Regions from separate parts of the Streptomyces sp. NPDC041122 genome, predicted to be linked through region 4. Evidence: riboswitches for the same ligand, from Rfam matches in the RefSeq annotation. Region 4 holds a riboswitch; each other region holds the start of a gene.

Region 1 (3,756 bases), on a different contig from region 4:
GCGGCGCTCGCCTCGTCCGTCGGCCACAGGGCGCTGCCCGCGAGGACGGCGGCGGCCAGCGCGCCGATGGTGCCGATGAGGGCCGGCTTGCTCTTCGCCCGTACTGCCCGTGCGGCCTTCGCCGTCCGTACTGCCATGTCTCTACGTCCCTGCCGTTCCCTGAGAGCGGTGCGCGGCCCCGTCCGGAGCGGCGCGCAATGCTATGGGGCGCCACGCGTATTTCCCATGATCGAAGTCACCGTGTCCGGGCGGCATGCGGGAGATGAACGGGGGTAGGCACGAAGGATGCCGGAGCCGGGGCGGCGGCCGGAGCGAGGGACGGGCGCCGCGACCTTCCGGCGCCCGCGGCGCCCCCTACCGGCGTCCGCCGCGCATACTGAAACCATGGGCACCCGCGAGTTCGTCCGGGCCGCGCCGCGGCTCGACGGCATGGTCGTCTCGGCGGTCGGCTACCGCACCGCCGGGCAGCGCCCCGCCCTGCACCGCGGACTCCCGTCGCCCTACCTGACGGTGATCTTCTCCCTCGACGGCCCCATCGCCACCGGCGAATCCCCGGACCGGGCCACCGGCCCGGCGGCGGCGCGCACCGACATCGTGGTGGGCGGCCTGCACCAGAGCCCCGCCTACGTCGTCCAGCCCGAGCACGAGGCCGGCATCCAGCTCGCCGTGCACCCCCTCGCGGCCCGCGCGCTGCTCGGCGCGCCCGCCGCCGAGCTGGCCGGACAGCTCGTCGTCGCCGGCACCGACGTGTTCGGCGCCCGCGCGGGCGAGGTCCGCGAGCGGCTCTGCGAGCTGGACCGCTGGGCGGACCGCTTCGATCTCCTCTCCGGCTATCTGCGGCGCCTCGCGTCCACCGACCGCGCCACGGGATCCGTACGGCCCGAGGTGGCCGCGGCATGGGCGTGGCTGGCCCGGCACCGCGGCGCGGGTACGCTCGGCGGCCTCTCCCGGCACGTCGCGCTCAGCGAGCGCCGGCTGACCGCGCTGTTCCGCGCCGAGACCGGACTGAGCCCCAAGCAGGCCGCCCGCCTGATGCGCTTCCAGCACGCCAAGGCCGCCGTGACCAGGGCCGTCGCGGCGGGCGACCGGCCCGACCTCGCCCGGGTCGCGGCCGACACCGGCTATTACGACCACTCCCACCTGGTCCGTGACTTCCGGCAGTACACAGGGGCCAGCCCCACCCGCTGGCTGGCCGAAGAGTGCCGGAATATCCAAGCCGGGGCACACGGCGGAGGCGAAGAATCGAAGCCATGAACACCACACCGAAGACCCAGACGGAACAGCGATTCGACACCCCTGACACCCCTGACACCCCTGACACCACTGACACCCCTGACACCCGCGTGACCCCCGCACCCGCCATCTGGCCGGGCGTGCAGGCCGCGGACGCCCTCGCCCTGATCGACTTCCTCGTCGGCACCGTCGGCTTCCTGCGCACGGCCGTCTACGAGGACGAGGGCCGCGTCGCCCACGCCCAGCTCGACTGGCCCGAGGGCGGCGGCATCATGCTCGGCTCGTACGACCCGGAGTCCTCGGCCACCTGCGGAAAGCCGGGCGCCGCGGGCGCCTACATCGTCACCGCCGAGGTGGACGAGCTGTACCGGCGCCTCACCGCGGCGGGCGTGGAGATCACCAGCGAGATCGAGGACAAGCCCTACAGCAGCCGCGAGTTCGGCATCGCCGATCCGGAGGGCAACCGCTGGTCCTTCGGCACCTACCCCGGCGAGCCGCGGCCCGCGCCGACGGCCCGCCCGAGCGCGTGACGGGTGCGTGATAACTTGCGCAAGCCAGTCAAACCCACACCTGGGCCAGGGAATCCGGTGCGAATCCGGAACTGACGCGCAGCGGTGAGGGGGACGGGCGGGGCCACGGCCACTGGGCGTCTCAGGACGCCCGGGAAGGCGCCCCGCCCGGTCGATCCCGAGTCCGAAGACCTGCTGGCACCTCCGTCCGCGCACCGGGCGGCGGAGGTCGTGACGCAGGCCAGGCTCCGCGTATGAGCCGCGAGACCCGAAGGATCACGTGTCCTCGACAGCCCGTATATCCACGCCAGTCCGCATGTCCGCCCTCCTCTGCGCCTGCCTGCTCGCGCTCACCGCGTGCGGCGGCGGCTCGGCGGGCAAGCCGGCGGGCAAGGGCGCCGACGGCTATCCGGTCACGGTCACCTCCTGCGGCAAGAAGGCCGAGGTCACGGCGGCGCCGCGGCGGGCCGTCTCCCTCGACCAGGGCTCCACGGAGATCCTGCTCTCGCTCGGCCTCGCCGACCGGATGGCAGGCACCGGCACCTGGACCGACCCGGTCCTGAAGAACCTGGCGAAGGACGAGGCGAAGGTCGATCGGCTCGCCGACCGCTACCCCTCGCTGGAGAAGGTCCTCGACAAGGAGCCGGACTTCGTCAGCGCCTCCTTCCTCTACACCGTCGGCAAGGGCGGGGTCGCCGACCGCTCGAAGTTCACCGAGCTCGGCGTCCCCGTCTACGTCTCGCCCAGCGACTGCGCGGGCAAGGACAACGACGGCGCCGGCGACGGCAAGCGCGTGCAGACCCTCACCATGGACACGGTCTACGGCGAGGTGCGCGACCTCGCGAAGGTCTTCCACGTCGAGCGGCGCGGCGAGAAACTGATCGCCGACCTGAAGCGCCGCGTCACGAAGGCGACGAAGAACATCCGGGCGTCCGCGTCCGACACCCGCCTCATGTACTGGTTCGCCAACTCCGACGCCCCGTACCTGGCGGGCTGCTGCGGCGCCCCCGGCATCATCACCCGCGAACTCGGCGCGAAGAACGTCTTCGACGACACGCACGACGAGTGGCCGCAGATCAACTGGGAGACGGTCGCCGACCGCGACCCCGACGTCCTCGTCCTCGGCGACCTCACACGCAAGTCGCAGTCCGCGGAGAGCGCCGCGGCGAAGATCAGGTTCCTGGAGACCAACCCGGCGACGAAGAACCTCACCGCGGTGAAGAAGAAGCGGTACGTCCTGCTCAGCGGCCAGGCGATGAACCCCACGATCCGTACGGTCGACGGCATCGAACAAGTGGCGGCGGGGCTGCGGAAGTTCGGGCTCGCCAAGTGACGGAGAGCGGGACGGCGCCGGAAGCGGGTACGGGTACAGGTGTAGGTACGGGTACGGATCCGGGAGCCGTCCTGGACGACCCTTCCGGCGCCGCCCCCGGCCGCGTGCGCCTGGGGCTGCTCTGGGCGGCCGGCGTCGCCGCGCTGGTCCTCTCCGTATCCGTGGCCGTCACCATCGGCCCGGCCGACATCTCCGTGCCCGACGTGTGGTCGACCGTCGGCGCCCACCTCGGTCTCGGCGACACCCCGCTCACCCCGATCAGGGACGGCATCGTCTGGAACCTGCGGATGCCCCGCACCCTGCTCGCCGCGGTCTGCGGCGCGGGCCTCGCGGTCTGCGGAGCCGTCATGCAGTCCCTGCTCCGCAATCCGCTCGCCGACCCCTTCGTCCTCGGGGTCTCCTCCGGGGCGTCCACGGGAGCGGTCGCGGTCGTCGTCCTCGGCGTCGGCGGGGGAGCGGTGTCGGTCTCGGCGGGCGCCTTCGTGGGCGCGCTCTGCTCGTTCGCGCTGGTGCTGCTCCTGAGCCACACCCTGGGCGACACCACGGACCGGGTCGTCCTCTCCGGCGTCGCCGCGATGCAGCTCTTCTCCGCGCTGACCTCGTTCGTGATCCTCACCGCGGGCGACGCCGAGACCACGCGGGGCGTGCTGTTCTGGCTCCTCGGCTCGCTCAGCGGCATCG
Region 2 (3,756 bases), on a different contig from region 4:
TGTCGGCGGTGACCAGGATGAGGCTGGTGAGCGCGGTGAGGATGTAGGAGACGGCGACGCCCGCGAGGATCAGCCGGCCGGTGGCGAGGCCGCCGCCCCCGCTTCGGGCCAGGCCGTGGACGAGGACCAGGGAGACCAGCGCGCCCGCGAAGGACGCGGCCGGGATGGTGACGGTGGTCGACAGGGCGGTGCCGAGGCCGAAGACGCCGCCGAGCACGATGGCGGAGACCGCGCCGACGGAGGCGCCGGAGGAGACACCGAGCAGGAACGGGTCGGCGAGCGGGTTGCGGACGAGGGCCTGCAGGACGGTGCCGATGACGGCGAGGCCCGCGCCGACGGCTGCGCCGAGCAGGACCCTGGGGAGGCGGACGTCCAGCACGATGGTGCGGAAGGGGGAGGGTCCGGCCCGCCCCGTGAGGATGTCCAGGACCTGGCCCGGCGGGATCCGGACCGAGCCCAGGGCCAGCCCGGCGAGTATCGCTGCCGCGAGGGTGACTGTGAGTACCGTCAGAACGACCAGGCGCCGACCCCGTGCGTCCCGTCGATCGCCCTTCGGGCTCGTCCTCGAACGCCGGACGGGCTGGAATGCCCGGGTGCGCCTCACAGCTGCGCCGCCAGCTTCCTCACCGCCTCCGGTGCTCGTACGCCGGTGACCACGTCCGACAGTCGCAGCACCGCGAAGCGCTTGTTCCTGACGGCCGGGACGTCCCGCAGGACCGGATCCTCCAGGAGGCGCTTCTTCTTCTGGGCGACGGTCGTGGCGCCGTAGTCGAGGATCAGGATGGTCTCGGGCCCGCGCTCGACGACCTTCTCCCAGGAGGCGTCGGTGAAGGACTTGTCGACGTCGGCGAAGACGTTGCGGCCGCCGGCCCGCTCGATGATGTCGTTGCCGATGCCGCGGCCGCCGGCGGTGAACGCGGTCTTGTCGCCGCTGTCGTAGACGAAGACGGACCGCGCCTTCTCGCCCCGGGACTTCTTCGCGGTGGCGGTGAGTTCGCGGCGGGCGCCCGCGACCCACTTCTCGGCACGGTCGCGCACCCCGAAGGTGGCGCCGACCTCGCGGACCTCGCGGTAGACGTCGTCCATGGAGACGGGCTTGTTCGCGCAGCCCTCGACGTTCAGGCGGGTCTTGATGCCCGACTTCGCGAGCGCGGAGCGGCTGCGGCCGTCGCCCGCGAGGAAGGCGCTCGGGTAACCGCCGTACACGAAGTCGGGATTGGCGGCGAGCAGCTTCTCGTACGAGGGGTATTCCTCGGCGAGCACGGGGCGCGACCTGTACGCCTTCTCGTACTTCGGCAGCACCTTGTCGTCGAGATAGGCGGTGCCGGCGATGTGGTCCTGCAGGCCGAGTTCCAGCATCACTTCGGTGGTGTGCTGGTTCATGGTGACGGCGCGCTTCGGGGGCGCGTCGTACGTCGTCCGCACGCCGCAGTTGGTGACGGTGTACGGGAATCCGGCCGCCCGCGCGGCGGGCTTCGTGTCGCCGTCGGTGTCCGCCGACGAGCACGCGGCGAGCGGGACGAGCAGGGTGGCCGCGGCGAGCGCGCGTATGCCGGTGTGGCGGCGGGACATGGCTGAGCTGCCTCCTCCAGGGGATTTCCGCGTCCCCTGCGTTGCGTGGAGAAAGGCGGCAGGTCAGTTCCTGACTCCCCCGGCCCTGCGCGGGGCCGGGGTCACAGTGGCGGGACCGTGCCGGGTTCGCACCGGCTTCCTGGGTCCTGCCGCCCTCATGAGTGAAGCTCAGTATGCCTCGACGACCTTTACCTCTTCCTCGGTGACCTCGCCGTCCACGATCCGGTACGAGCGGAACTGGAAGGGGCCCGCGCCGTCGGTGTCGGCGGTGGAGACCAGGACGTAGTGCGCGCCGGGCTCGTTGGCGTACGTGATGTCGGTGCGCGAGGGGTAGGCCTCGGTCGCCGTGTGCGAGTGGTAGACGATCACCGGCTCCTCGTCGCGGTCGTCGAGGTCGCGGTAGAGCTTGAGCAGGTCACCCGAGTCGAACTCGTAGAACGTGGGCGAGCGCGCGGCGTTCAGCATCGGGATGAACCGCTCGGGCCGGTCGGTGCCCTCCGGCCCCGCGACCACGCCGCAGGCCTCGTCGGGGTGGTCCTTGCGCGCGTGCGCGACGATCTGGTCGTGGAGGGCCTGGGTGATGGTCAGCATGGGAGCCAGGATAAGCAGAGGGCCCGCACCGTACCGAAGTGTGGTACGGGCGGGCCCGAATGCTGGACATCGGCCTTGGGGGGCCGGTCAGTCCTTGCTGAGCGGGTCGCCGTCGGACGGGCCGTCCGTGCCGCCCTGGGCGCCGACCTTCTGCTTGGTGAAGGCGGCAGCCTGCGGGTTGCGGCTCTTGAGCACGAGGTAGGAGACCGTCAGGATCAGGGCCCACACCGGCGCGGCGTACAGCGAGATGCGCGCGTCCTTGTCGACGCCCATCATCACGATGACCATGCCGATGAAGGCGAGCGCGAACCAGCTGGTGTACGGCGCGCCCGGGGCGCGGAACGTGGATTGCGGCAGCTCGCCGCGGTCGGCCTTGCGGCGGTAGCGGATCTGGCAGGCGAGGATCATGATCCAGGCCCACATGCCGGAGATGGTCGCGAAGGAGACGACGTAGTTGAACGCCTCGCCCGGCCACTGGTAGTTGATCCAGACGCCGACGAGCATGAAGGCGGCGGAGACCGTGGTGCCGGTCAGCGGCAGGCCGTTCTTCGTGAGCTTGGTGAAGAACTTCGGGCCCTGGCCGTTGAGCGCGAGGTCGCGCAGCATGCGGCCGGTGGAGTACATGCCGGAGTTGCAGGAGGAGAGCGCGGCGGTGAGGACCACGAAGTTCACGATCGCGGCGCCGACGCCGAGACCCATCTCCTCGAAGGCCTTCACGAACGGCGAGACGCCCGGCTTGAACGAGGTCCACGGGACAACCGACAGGATCATGATGAGCGCGCCGACGTAGAAGACGGCGATGCGCCACGGCACGGTGTTGATGGCCTTGGGCAGGACGGTCTTGGGGTCCTTGGACTCGCCCGCGGTGACGCCGACCAGCTCGACGGCGAGGAAGGCGAACATCACGATCTGCAGGGTCATCAGCGTGGAGCCGATGCCGTTGGGGAAGAAGCCGCCGTCGTCCCAGAGGTGGGTCACGGAGGCGGTGTCCCCGGCGTCGGAGAAGCCGATGGTGAGGATGCCGACGCAGATCAGGATCATGCCGATGATGGCGGTGACCTTGACCATCGAGAACCAGAACTCCAGCTCACCGAAGAGCTTCACGGAGATGAGGTTCGCGCCGTACAGGATGACGGTGAAGACCAGCGCGTAGGCCCATTGCGGGAATGAGTCATGGGTCCAGTACTGCATGTACTGGGCGGCCGCGGTGACTTCGGTGATGCCGGTGACGACCCAGAAGAGCCAGTACGTCCAGCCGGTCACGAATCCGAAGAACGGGCCCATGAACTCGCGTGCGTACTCCGAGAAGGAGCCGGACACGGGCCGGTACATGAGGAGCTCGCCGAGCGCCCGCATGATGAAGAAGATGACGAGGCCCGCGATGGCGTACGCCAGGATGAGGCTGGGCCCTGCCTTGTGGATGGCTTTGCCCGCGCCGAGGAACAGGCCGGTGCCGATGGCACCGCCGATCGCGATCATCTGGATCTGCCGGGCCCCGAGCCCGCGCTGGTAGCCCTCGCCCTCGCCGGACGGGCCGCCCTGCACGACACCATTGCCGCCAGGCTCGCCGTGGTGCTCTTCGACCTGCACTGA
Region 3 (3,756 bases), on a different contig from region 4:
GACATCAGCGGCACGGCGCACACCGCGACCCGCAGCACGTCCTCGCCGGCCGGCGGGGCGACCACGGACTCCCGGACGGCGCCCCGCAGGGAGACCCGAAGACCGTCCTCCTCGTCGATGCCGAGCCCGTGCTGGAACGGCAGCACCCCGAAGGTGCGCCGCCCGGTGAGGCCGAGCAGCATGTCCAGCCCCGGTGCGAGGAGGGAGACGTCCCCGCGGAACTTGTTCACCAGATAGCCCGCGACGAGCTCCTGGTCGGCCGGGCTCAGCAGCGCGGTCGTGCCGAAGAACGAGGCGAACACCCCGCCCCGGTCGATGTCGCCGACCACCAGGACGGGGAAGCGGGCGGCGCGCGCGATGCCCATGTTCACGATGTCGGTGCGCCTGAGGTTGATCTCCGCGGGGCTGCCCGCTCCCTCGCAGATGACGGCGTCGTACGTGCCGCGCAGCTCCTCCAGGCAGCCCACGACGGTGTCGAGCAGCTGCGCCTGGCGCCCGCCGTGGTAGCCACGCGCACTCATCTCGCCCACGGGCCTGCCCATCAGGACGACCTGGCTGGAGCGGTCACTGCCCGGCTTGAGCAGGACGGGGTTCATCAGCGCGCTCGGCTCGACACGGGCGGCCTGCGCCTGCATGGCCTGCGCCCGCCCGATCTCGGCGCCCTCGCGGGTGACGAAGGAGTTGAGGGACATGTTCTGCGCCTTGAACGGCGCGACGGACACGCCCTTGCGGGTCAGCCACCGGCAGATACCGGCGGTGACGACGCTCTTCCCGGCGTCCGATGTGGTCCCGGCGACCAGCAGTCCACCGCTCATGCTTTCCCTCTCCCCGACCTCGCCGACCGCAGCGCCCAGCGGGCGCCCACCACCGTTCCCAGGGCGAGCAGCCCGACGCGCCGGGACAGCTTCGCGGCCCGGTCGATGTCGGCCACCCGCACCTCGCGCCCCTCCCCGTTCAGCACCGGCCGGTGCTCGATCCGCCCGCCGTACGAGAGCGTCCCCCCGAGCCGGACGCCCAACGCCCCGGCGAAGGCCGCCTCGACGGGTCCGGCGTTCGGGCTCGGGTGCTTGCCGGCGTCCGCGCGCCAGGCGCGCAGGGCCCCTCGCGGCGCGTCCCCGGCGAGCGCCGCGAGCCCCGCGGTCAGCCGCGCCCCCGGCCACCCGAAGACGTCGTCGAGCCGGGCGGAGGCCCATCCGTACCGCCGGTGGCGGGCCGACTTGTGCCCCACCATCGCGTCGAGCGTGTTCACGGCCCGGAAAGCGACCAGGCCGGGCACCCCGGCGAGGGCGCCCCATACGAGGGCCCCGACCACCGCGTCGGAGGTGTTCTCGGCGACGGACTCCACCACGGCCCGGGCGATGCCGTCCGCATCCAGCGCCTGCGGGTCCCGCCCGCACAGATGCGGCAGCCGCTCCCGCGCGACCTCGAGGTCGCCGGCCGCCAGCGCCCCGCCGACGGCCCGCGCCTCCCGGCCGAGCGAGGTGCCGCCGACGACGGCCCAGGTGGCGGCGGCGGTCAGCGCCACGGATCCGGCACGTGAGCGGCGTACGAGCGTGGTGGCGAGGACGGCGGCGCCCGTCGCGCCCCCGGCGCACACCAGGGTGTGCAGCGCGCCCCAGCCGCGGTGGTCGCGCCAGAGCGTCCGCTCGACGGCGGCCGCGGCACGGCCGAACGCGGCGACCGGATGGCCCCGGCGGGGATCGCCGAGGAGCAGGTCGCCGAGGAGGCCGGCGGCGGCGCCGTACGCGAAGTCGCGGTCGGCACTCATGGGGTCAGCCCGTCGCCGCGCTGAGGAGCGAGCTCGTACTCAGGGGCAGGGGCGGCACCGGGCGGCCGGGCATGGCGATATGTCCTCACTCAGGGTGTCCGCGCCCTGGTTCGACGTGATCGGCGGCGAGAGTTCCTGGCTCGCGGGGAGGGACTCCCCGGTGACAGTGGCGGGACCGCGCCGGATTCGCACCGGCTTCCTCTTCTGCCGCCGTGGTTGGCCCCGGCAGTCCACCACGGCCCGCGAAGGCCCGTCAACTCGCCGTTGACCTGCGGCGGGAGAGTGTGTTGGGCCCCACACCGGGACTCACATCAGGGCCCACGCACACGGGTGGGGCGCGGAGCGTGTGTCACGCTCCGCGCCCCACCCGGGAGCGCCGCCGCCGGACGGCGCCCGTGCCGTCAGGCGACGATCAGGAAGATGCCGTACGCCACCGCCGCCGCGCAGAGCGCGAAGCAGGCGTACGCGCCGGTGCGCGCCAGGGCCGCGGAGCCACCGGTGGAGGCGGCCGCCGTCTCCTGCTTGGAGAGGCCGACGATGCCGAGGGTGAACAGGCCCACCAGGGCCACCGTCACCGCGAGGCTGACTCCGAACACGGAGCCGAGAGCTGCCCAGTCGATGCTCATGCTGGTCTGTCCTTACACGGTCGCGGGCCGGGCGGGGTCCGCCATGGCACCGGTCGTGGTGGTGGTCGGGGCCGAGACGGTGGCCTTGACGGGGGAGCCCGGCAGGACGGAGGCGGCCATCGCGCCCACCGGGGGCGGGGTGACGGCGGCGATCGCGGTGGTCACGACGCCCGCGGGCTCGGCGGCCGGGATGCCGTCGGGGCGGATCTCGTCGTCCGTGACGTTGGTGTGGTCGACGGAGTCGCGGCGGGAGAGGACCCAGATCACGCTCGCCCCGGCGACCAGGAGGGCCGCGGTGGCCGCGACGCCCCAGGGGCCCTGCTTGGTGAGGAACTCGGCGCCCGCGCCGACCAGACCGGCGGCCGGCAGGGTCAGGCCCCACGCGACGAACATCCGGGTGGCGGTCGACCAGCGGACCACGCCGCCCTTGCGGCCGAGGCCCGCGCCCATCACGGCGCCCGAGCAGACCTGGGTGGTGGAGAGCGAGAAGCCGATGTGCGAGGAGGCGAGGATCGCCGTCGCGGCGCTGGTCTGGGCGGCGAAGCCCTGCTGCGGCGCGAGGTCGGTCAGGCCCTTGCCCATCGTGCGGATGATGCGCCAGCCGCCGAGGTAGGTGCCGAGCGCGATGGCGACACCGGCCGAGACGATGACCCACATCGGGGGGTTGGCGCCGGGGTTCAGGACGCCGCCGGTGATCAGGGCGAGCGTGATGATGCCCATGGTCTTCTGCGCGTCGTTGGTGCCGTGGGCCAGCGAGACGAGTCCCGCGGAGGCGATCTGGCCCGCGCGGTAGCCCTTGGCGGTGGCCTTCTGGTCGGTGTTGCGGCCGATCCGGTACGTCAGCCGGGTGGCCAGCGTCGCGGCGATGCCGGCCACGAGCGGGGCCGCGACGGCCGGGATGAGGATCTTGGTGACGACGGTGCCGCCGTTGATCGACGACCAGCCCATCGACATGACCGCGGCGCCGATGAGACCGCCGAAGAGCGCGTGGGAGGAGCTGGAGGGCAGGCCCACCAGCCAGGTCAGCAGGTTCCAGAGAATCGCGCCGACGAGCGCGGCGAAGATCACCTCTGTCTTGAGGCCGTCCTCGTTCACGATGCCGCCGGAGATCGTCTTGGCGACCTCCACGGAGAGGAAGGCGCCGACGAGGTTGAGCACGGCGGACATGGCCACCGCCGTCTTGGGCTTGAGAGCGCCGGTCGAGATGGTCGTCGCCATCGCGTTGGCAGTGTCGTGGAAACCGTTCGTGAAATCGAACACGAGAGCGGTGACGATCACGATCCCGAGGAGAAGCGTGATGTGTTCCATTTACCCAGGCTTCTGTTGGACGTCAGTGGCACGAGGAACGTAGGCAATCCGGGT
Region 4 (3,756 bases):
AGCGGGGGCGCTCGCGTAGGCGGAGGCGCCCGCGGCGAACGCCGCCGTGACGACGAGCGCGAGCACGCGGGTACCGAGCCGGGTGCGACGGGCGTCCCGGACTTTTGTCGCTGCCATTGAGGCGTCTCCTTCGTGGCGAAGCCGGTCGGGCCGCCTCGTGGCCGCCCTGGTGGCAGCCGCAGACCTACCTCCCCGGGCCATGGCCTCAATCGCGGCTGGGGCCATCCACCCGCGTGACGTCACTCTTTCCGGGGCAGCCCCGCGTGGCTCCGCGGCCGGTGCGTGCGCCGGACCGAGCGGAGTGGGCGGGATCGGCGCGGGTAGGCTGGGACTTCGTCCTGGTCCGTTCCGGCCGCGTGCTGCGGATTCTTTACAAGTGCAGAGGTGTGGCGAGCGAATGAAGCGATCTGTTCAGCGGTGGAAGGTGCCGGGCCCGGGGCCGGGCAAACGGCTGGCCGCCGCCCTCGACCTGGTGGGCCCCGCTCGCGGCGGGGCCGTGACACGGGCGCTCCGTACGGTGGTCGAGCACGACGCCGTATGGCTGGGCGCCGCCACGGCACTGGGTCTCTCGGGGGACAGGAGCGCCCGCAGGGCTGCCCTGCGGGGGCTCGGATCGGTGGCGATCGTCACAGCTGTGAACCATGCGGTGGCCAAGCCCGCGGCCCGCAGCGCCCGCCCCGTCCTGGACGGCCTGCCCGCGCTGTTCCCTCGCCCCCGCACCGCCTCGCTGCCCGCCAGCCCGATAGCCACGGCAACCGCCTTCACCTCGGCGGTCGTCATGGAGTCGCCCCGGCACGGCCTGGGCGTCCTGCCGTTCGCGGCCGGTCTCGCCTACGCGCGCGGCCAGAAGGGCCTCGACCACCGCGGCCGCACGGCCGCCGGAGCCCTCATCGGAGTGGGGGCCGCGCTGCTCACCTGCCGCTGGTGGCCCGTGAAGCCCGCGGCGGCGGCCGCGGGCGCTCCGCCGCGCCGGCCGGCCCCCGCGCTCAAGGACGGCCAGGGCCTGCACGTGGTCGTCAACCCGTCCTCCGGCGTCGCCTGGAGCAGGGACACCGCCGACACCCTGCGCACCCTGCTCCCCGAAGCGTCGATCACGGTCTTCGAACCCGGCGACGATCTGGTGGCCCTCCTGGAAGCGGCCGCGCAGCGCGCCGTCGCGGACGGCGGGGCGCTGGGGGTGTGCGGCGGCGACGGCACGGTCAACGCGGGCAGCGTCACGGCGGCACGGCACCAGGTCCCCCTCGCCGTCTTCCCCGGCGGCACCTTCAACCACTTCGCCGTGGACCTCGGCAACGTGACGCTGGAAGACGTCACCCGCGCCATCGGGTCCGGCGACGCCGTCACCTCCGACGTGGGACGCGCCTCCGCCTATCAGCAGCCCGGCGCCGCCACCGGCGGCACACAGGAGGCGCCGACCCGCGAGCTGGAGGCCCGCGGCGAACAGCAGCTCTTCCTCAACACGTTCAGCATCGGCGTCTACTCGGACCTGGTCCATGCCCGGGAGCGGCTCGAGAAGCGCATCGGCAAGTGGCCCGCGCTCGTCATCGGCCTCGCCAAGGTTCTGGCGACGGGCGCCCCGCTCTCCGTGGTGATCAACGGCCGGCCGCGCCGCATCTGGCTGCTCTTCGCGGGCAACGGCATCTACCACCCGGCGGGCTTCGCCCCGACCTACCGCACCCAGCTCGACGACGGGCTCCTCGACGTCCGCGCCGTGGAGGCCGGCACTCCGCTGGCCCGCACCCGGCTGCTCCTCGCCGTCCTGACCGGAACCCTGCACAACTCCCGTGTCCTGACGACCGCCCAGGTGCGCCGGCTCGAGCTGGAAGTCGTGGAGGGCGACCCGCACCTCGCCTACGACGGCGAGGTGACCGACACCACGTACCAGCGGCTCGTGCTCGACAAGCTCCCCAAGGCCCTCACCCTCTACCGGCCCGCCGACCAGGACCAGTGGCTCCGCTGACCCACCCGCCACACGGCCGCTGATCAGGGGCGTACGCGGTGGTACACGCGCTCGCGTGTGCCACCGCCGCAACCCGTGCGCAAGTTGTCAGCAGATCAGTTGCGCACTAATGTCGCCACGCCTTGGTGAACGGGAAATCCGGTGTGATGCCGGTGCGGCCCTCGCCACTGTGATCGGGAAGTCCGGCTCCAGCCCTCGCGGCAGCCACTGGGTGCGCACGCACCCGGGAAGGCGGAGTCCGGTCGGTACGACCCGTCAGCCAGGAGACCGGCCAAGGCGCGTTGTCCATCCACGAGGTGCTGGAGAGGGTCTGCCGAGCCATGCACATAGCCGAGGGTTTCCTCCCACCGGCGCACGCGATCGCCTGGGGCGTAGCGTCCGCGCCGTTCGTCGTCCACGGAGTCCGCTCCCTGACCCGTGAAGTCAAGGAACACCCGGAGAGCACGCTGCTCCTCGGCGCCTCCGGGGCCTTCACGTTCGTCCTGTCCGCACTGAAGATCCCGTCCGTCACGGGCAGTTGCTCGCACCCGACGGGAACCGGGCTCGGAGCGATCCTGTTCCGGCCGCCCATCATGACGGTGCTGGGCACCATCACCCTGCTCTTCCAGGCCCTGCTGCTCGCCCACGGCGGGCTCACCACCCTGGGCGCCAACGCCTTCTCGATGGCGATCGTCGGCCCCTGGGCCGGATACGCGGTCTACCGGCTCCTCAAGCGGTTCGACGTCCCGCTCATGGTCGCCGTGTTCTTCGGTGCGTTCGTCGCCGACCTGTCCACGTACTGCGTCACCAGTGTTCAGCTGGCGCTCGCGTTCCCCGACCCCAGCAGCGGATTCCTCGGGGCTCTGGGCAAGTTCGGCGGAATCTTCGCCGTCACGCAGATCCCGCTGGCGATCAGCGAGGGACTGCTCACCGTCCTGGTGATGCGGCTGCTCGTGCAGTCCAGCAGGGGCGAGCTCACCCGGCTCGGCGTGCTGATGCAGCGCAAGAGCACGCCGGACGTGACGACGACCAAGACGGAGACGGGGGCCAGCGCCCGATGAGCCGGAACGCGAAAATCAACATCCTGCTGCTCGTGGTGGTCGCCGCGCTCGCGGTGCTGCCCGTGGCGCTCGGGCTCGGCGACGACGAGAAGGAGCCGTTCGCCGGCGCCGACGCGCAGGCCGAGACCGCGATCACCGAGATCAAGCCGGACTACAAGCCGTGGTTCTCGCCACTGTACGAACCCCCCTCCGGGGAGATCGAGTCGGCGCTCTTCGCCCTGCAGGCGGCCATGGGCGCCGGTGTCCTCGCCTACTACTTCGGGCTGCGCAAGGGACGCCGCCAGGGCGCGGAGCAGACGGTGGCGCAGGAGGCGGACGCGGAGCGGTCCACCGGTGCCGCGGCCGGCACCCCGGCCGGCCAGGAGGCCGGCCGGTCCGGGGCCGGGCAGGTCTGACCCGGCGTGCTGCCCATCGACGCGGCGGCGCACAGCAGTCGCTGGCGCCGCCGGCACCCCGTGGACAAGGCCGTGCTCGGGCTCGGCCTCACCGTCCTGGCCATCTCGCTGCCGCCCTGGCCGGGCGCCGCGCTGGTGCTGACCGCGGCGCTCGTCCTGCTGCTCGGACCCGCGGGCGTGCCGCCCCGCAAACTGTGGCGTGCCTACCGCGTGCCGCTCGGCTTCTGCGTCACCGGCGCCCTCACGCTGCTCGTCCAACTCGGCGGCCCCGAGGGCTTCGTGACGCTCGCCGACGGAGGCCCGGCGCGCGCGGGCGGCCTCCTCCTGCGGACCTCCGCGGCCTCGCTCGGCGTGCTGCTGT

Evidence for each region. A riboswitch is a leader RNA that binds a small molecule or an ion and turns the genes downstream of it on or off. The one in region 4 is predicted to bind cobalamin.
Region 1: another riboswitch for cobalamin. It lies ahead of ACZ6B8_RS00250 (ABC transporter substrate-binding protein); the one in region 4 lies ahead of ACZ6B8_RS17010 (energy-coupling factor ABC transporter permease).
Region 2: another riboswitch for cobalamin. It lies ahead of ACZ6B8_RS03775 (ABC transporter substrate-binding protein); the one in region 4 lies ahead of ACZ6B8_RS17010 (energy-coupling factor ABC transporter permease).
Region 3: another riboswitch for cobalamin. It lies ahead of ACZ6B8_RS30795 (cobalamin biosynthesis protein); the one in region 4 lies ahead of ACZ6B8_RS17010 (energy-coupling factor ABC transporter permease).

The regions. Positions count from the first base shown of each region.
Region 1 is NZ_JBVIYQ010000001.1:56,404-60,159, reverse strand. It holds gene ACZ6B8_RS00265 (HAD family hydrolase) at 1-137, opposite strand, end outside; gene ACZ6B8_RS00260 (AraC family transcriptional regulator) at 385-1,254, shown strand; gene ACZ6B8_RS00255 (VOC family protein) at 1,251-1,763, shown strand; cobalamin riboswitch at 1,772-1,956, shown strand; gene ACZ6B8_RS00250 (ABC transporter substrate-binding protein) at 2,059-3,075, shown strand; gene ACZ6B8_RS00245 (FecCD family ABC transporter permease) at 3,147-3,756, shown strand, end outside.
Region 2 is NZ_JBVIYQ010000001.1:865,084-868,839, forward strand. It holds gene ACZ6B8_RS03770 (FecCD family ABC transporter permease) at 1-520, opposite strand, end outside; gene ACZ6B8_RS03775 (ABC transporter substrate-binding protein) at 601-1,572, opposite strand; cobalamin riboswitch at 1,617-1,737, opposite strand; gene ACZ6B8_RS03780 (M67 family metallopeptidase) at 1,741-2,163, opposite strand; gene ACZ6B8_RS03785 (amino acid permease) at 2,251-3,756, opposite strand, start outside.
Region 3 is NZ_JBVIYQ010000009.1:384,346-388,101, forward strand. It holds gene ACZ6B8_RS30790 (cobyric acid synthase) at 1-815, opposite strand, end outside; gene ACZ6B8_RS30795 (cobalamin biosynthesis protein) at 812-1,768, opposite strand; cobalamin riboswitch at 1,879-2,018, opposite strand; gene ACZ6B8_RS30800 (hypothetical protein) at 2,170-2,394, opposite strand; gene ACZ6B8_RS30805 (inorganic phosphate transporter) at 2,407-3,702, opposite strand.
Region 4 is NZ_JBVIYQ010000004.1:212,268-216,023, reverse strand. It holds gene ACZ6B8_RS17020 (DUF3048 domain-containing protein) at 1-117, opposite strand, end outside; gene ACZ6B8_RS17015 (diacylglycerol/lipid kinase family protein) at 398-1,960, shown strand; cobalamin riboswitch at 2,067-2,250, shown strand; gene ACZ6B8_RS17010 (energy-coupling factor ABC transporter permease) at 2,281-3,000, shown strand; gene ACZ6B8_RS17005 (energy-coupling factor ABC transporter substrate-binding protein) at 2,997-3,395, shown strand; gene cbiQ (cobalt ECF transporter T component CbiQ) at 3,402-3,756, shown strand, end outside.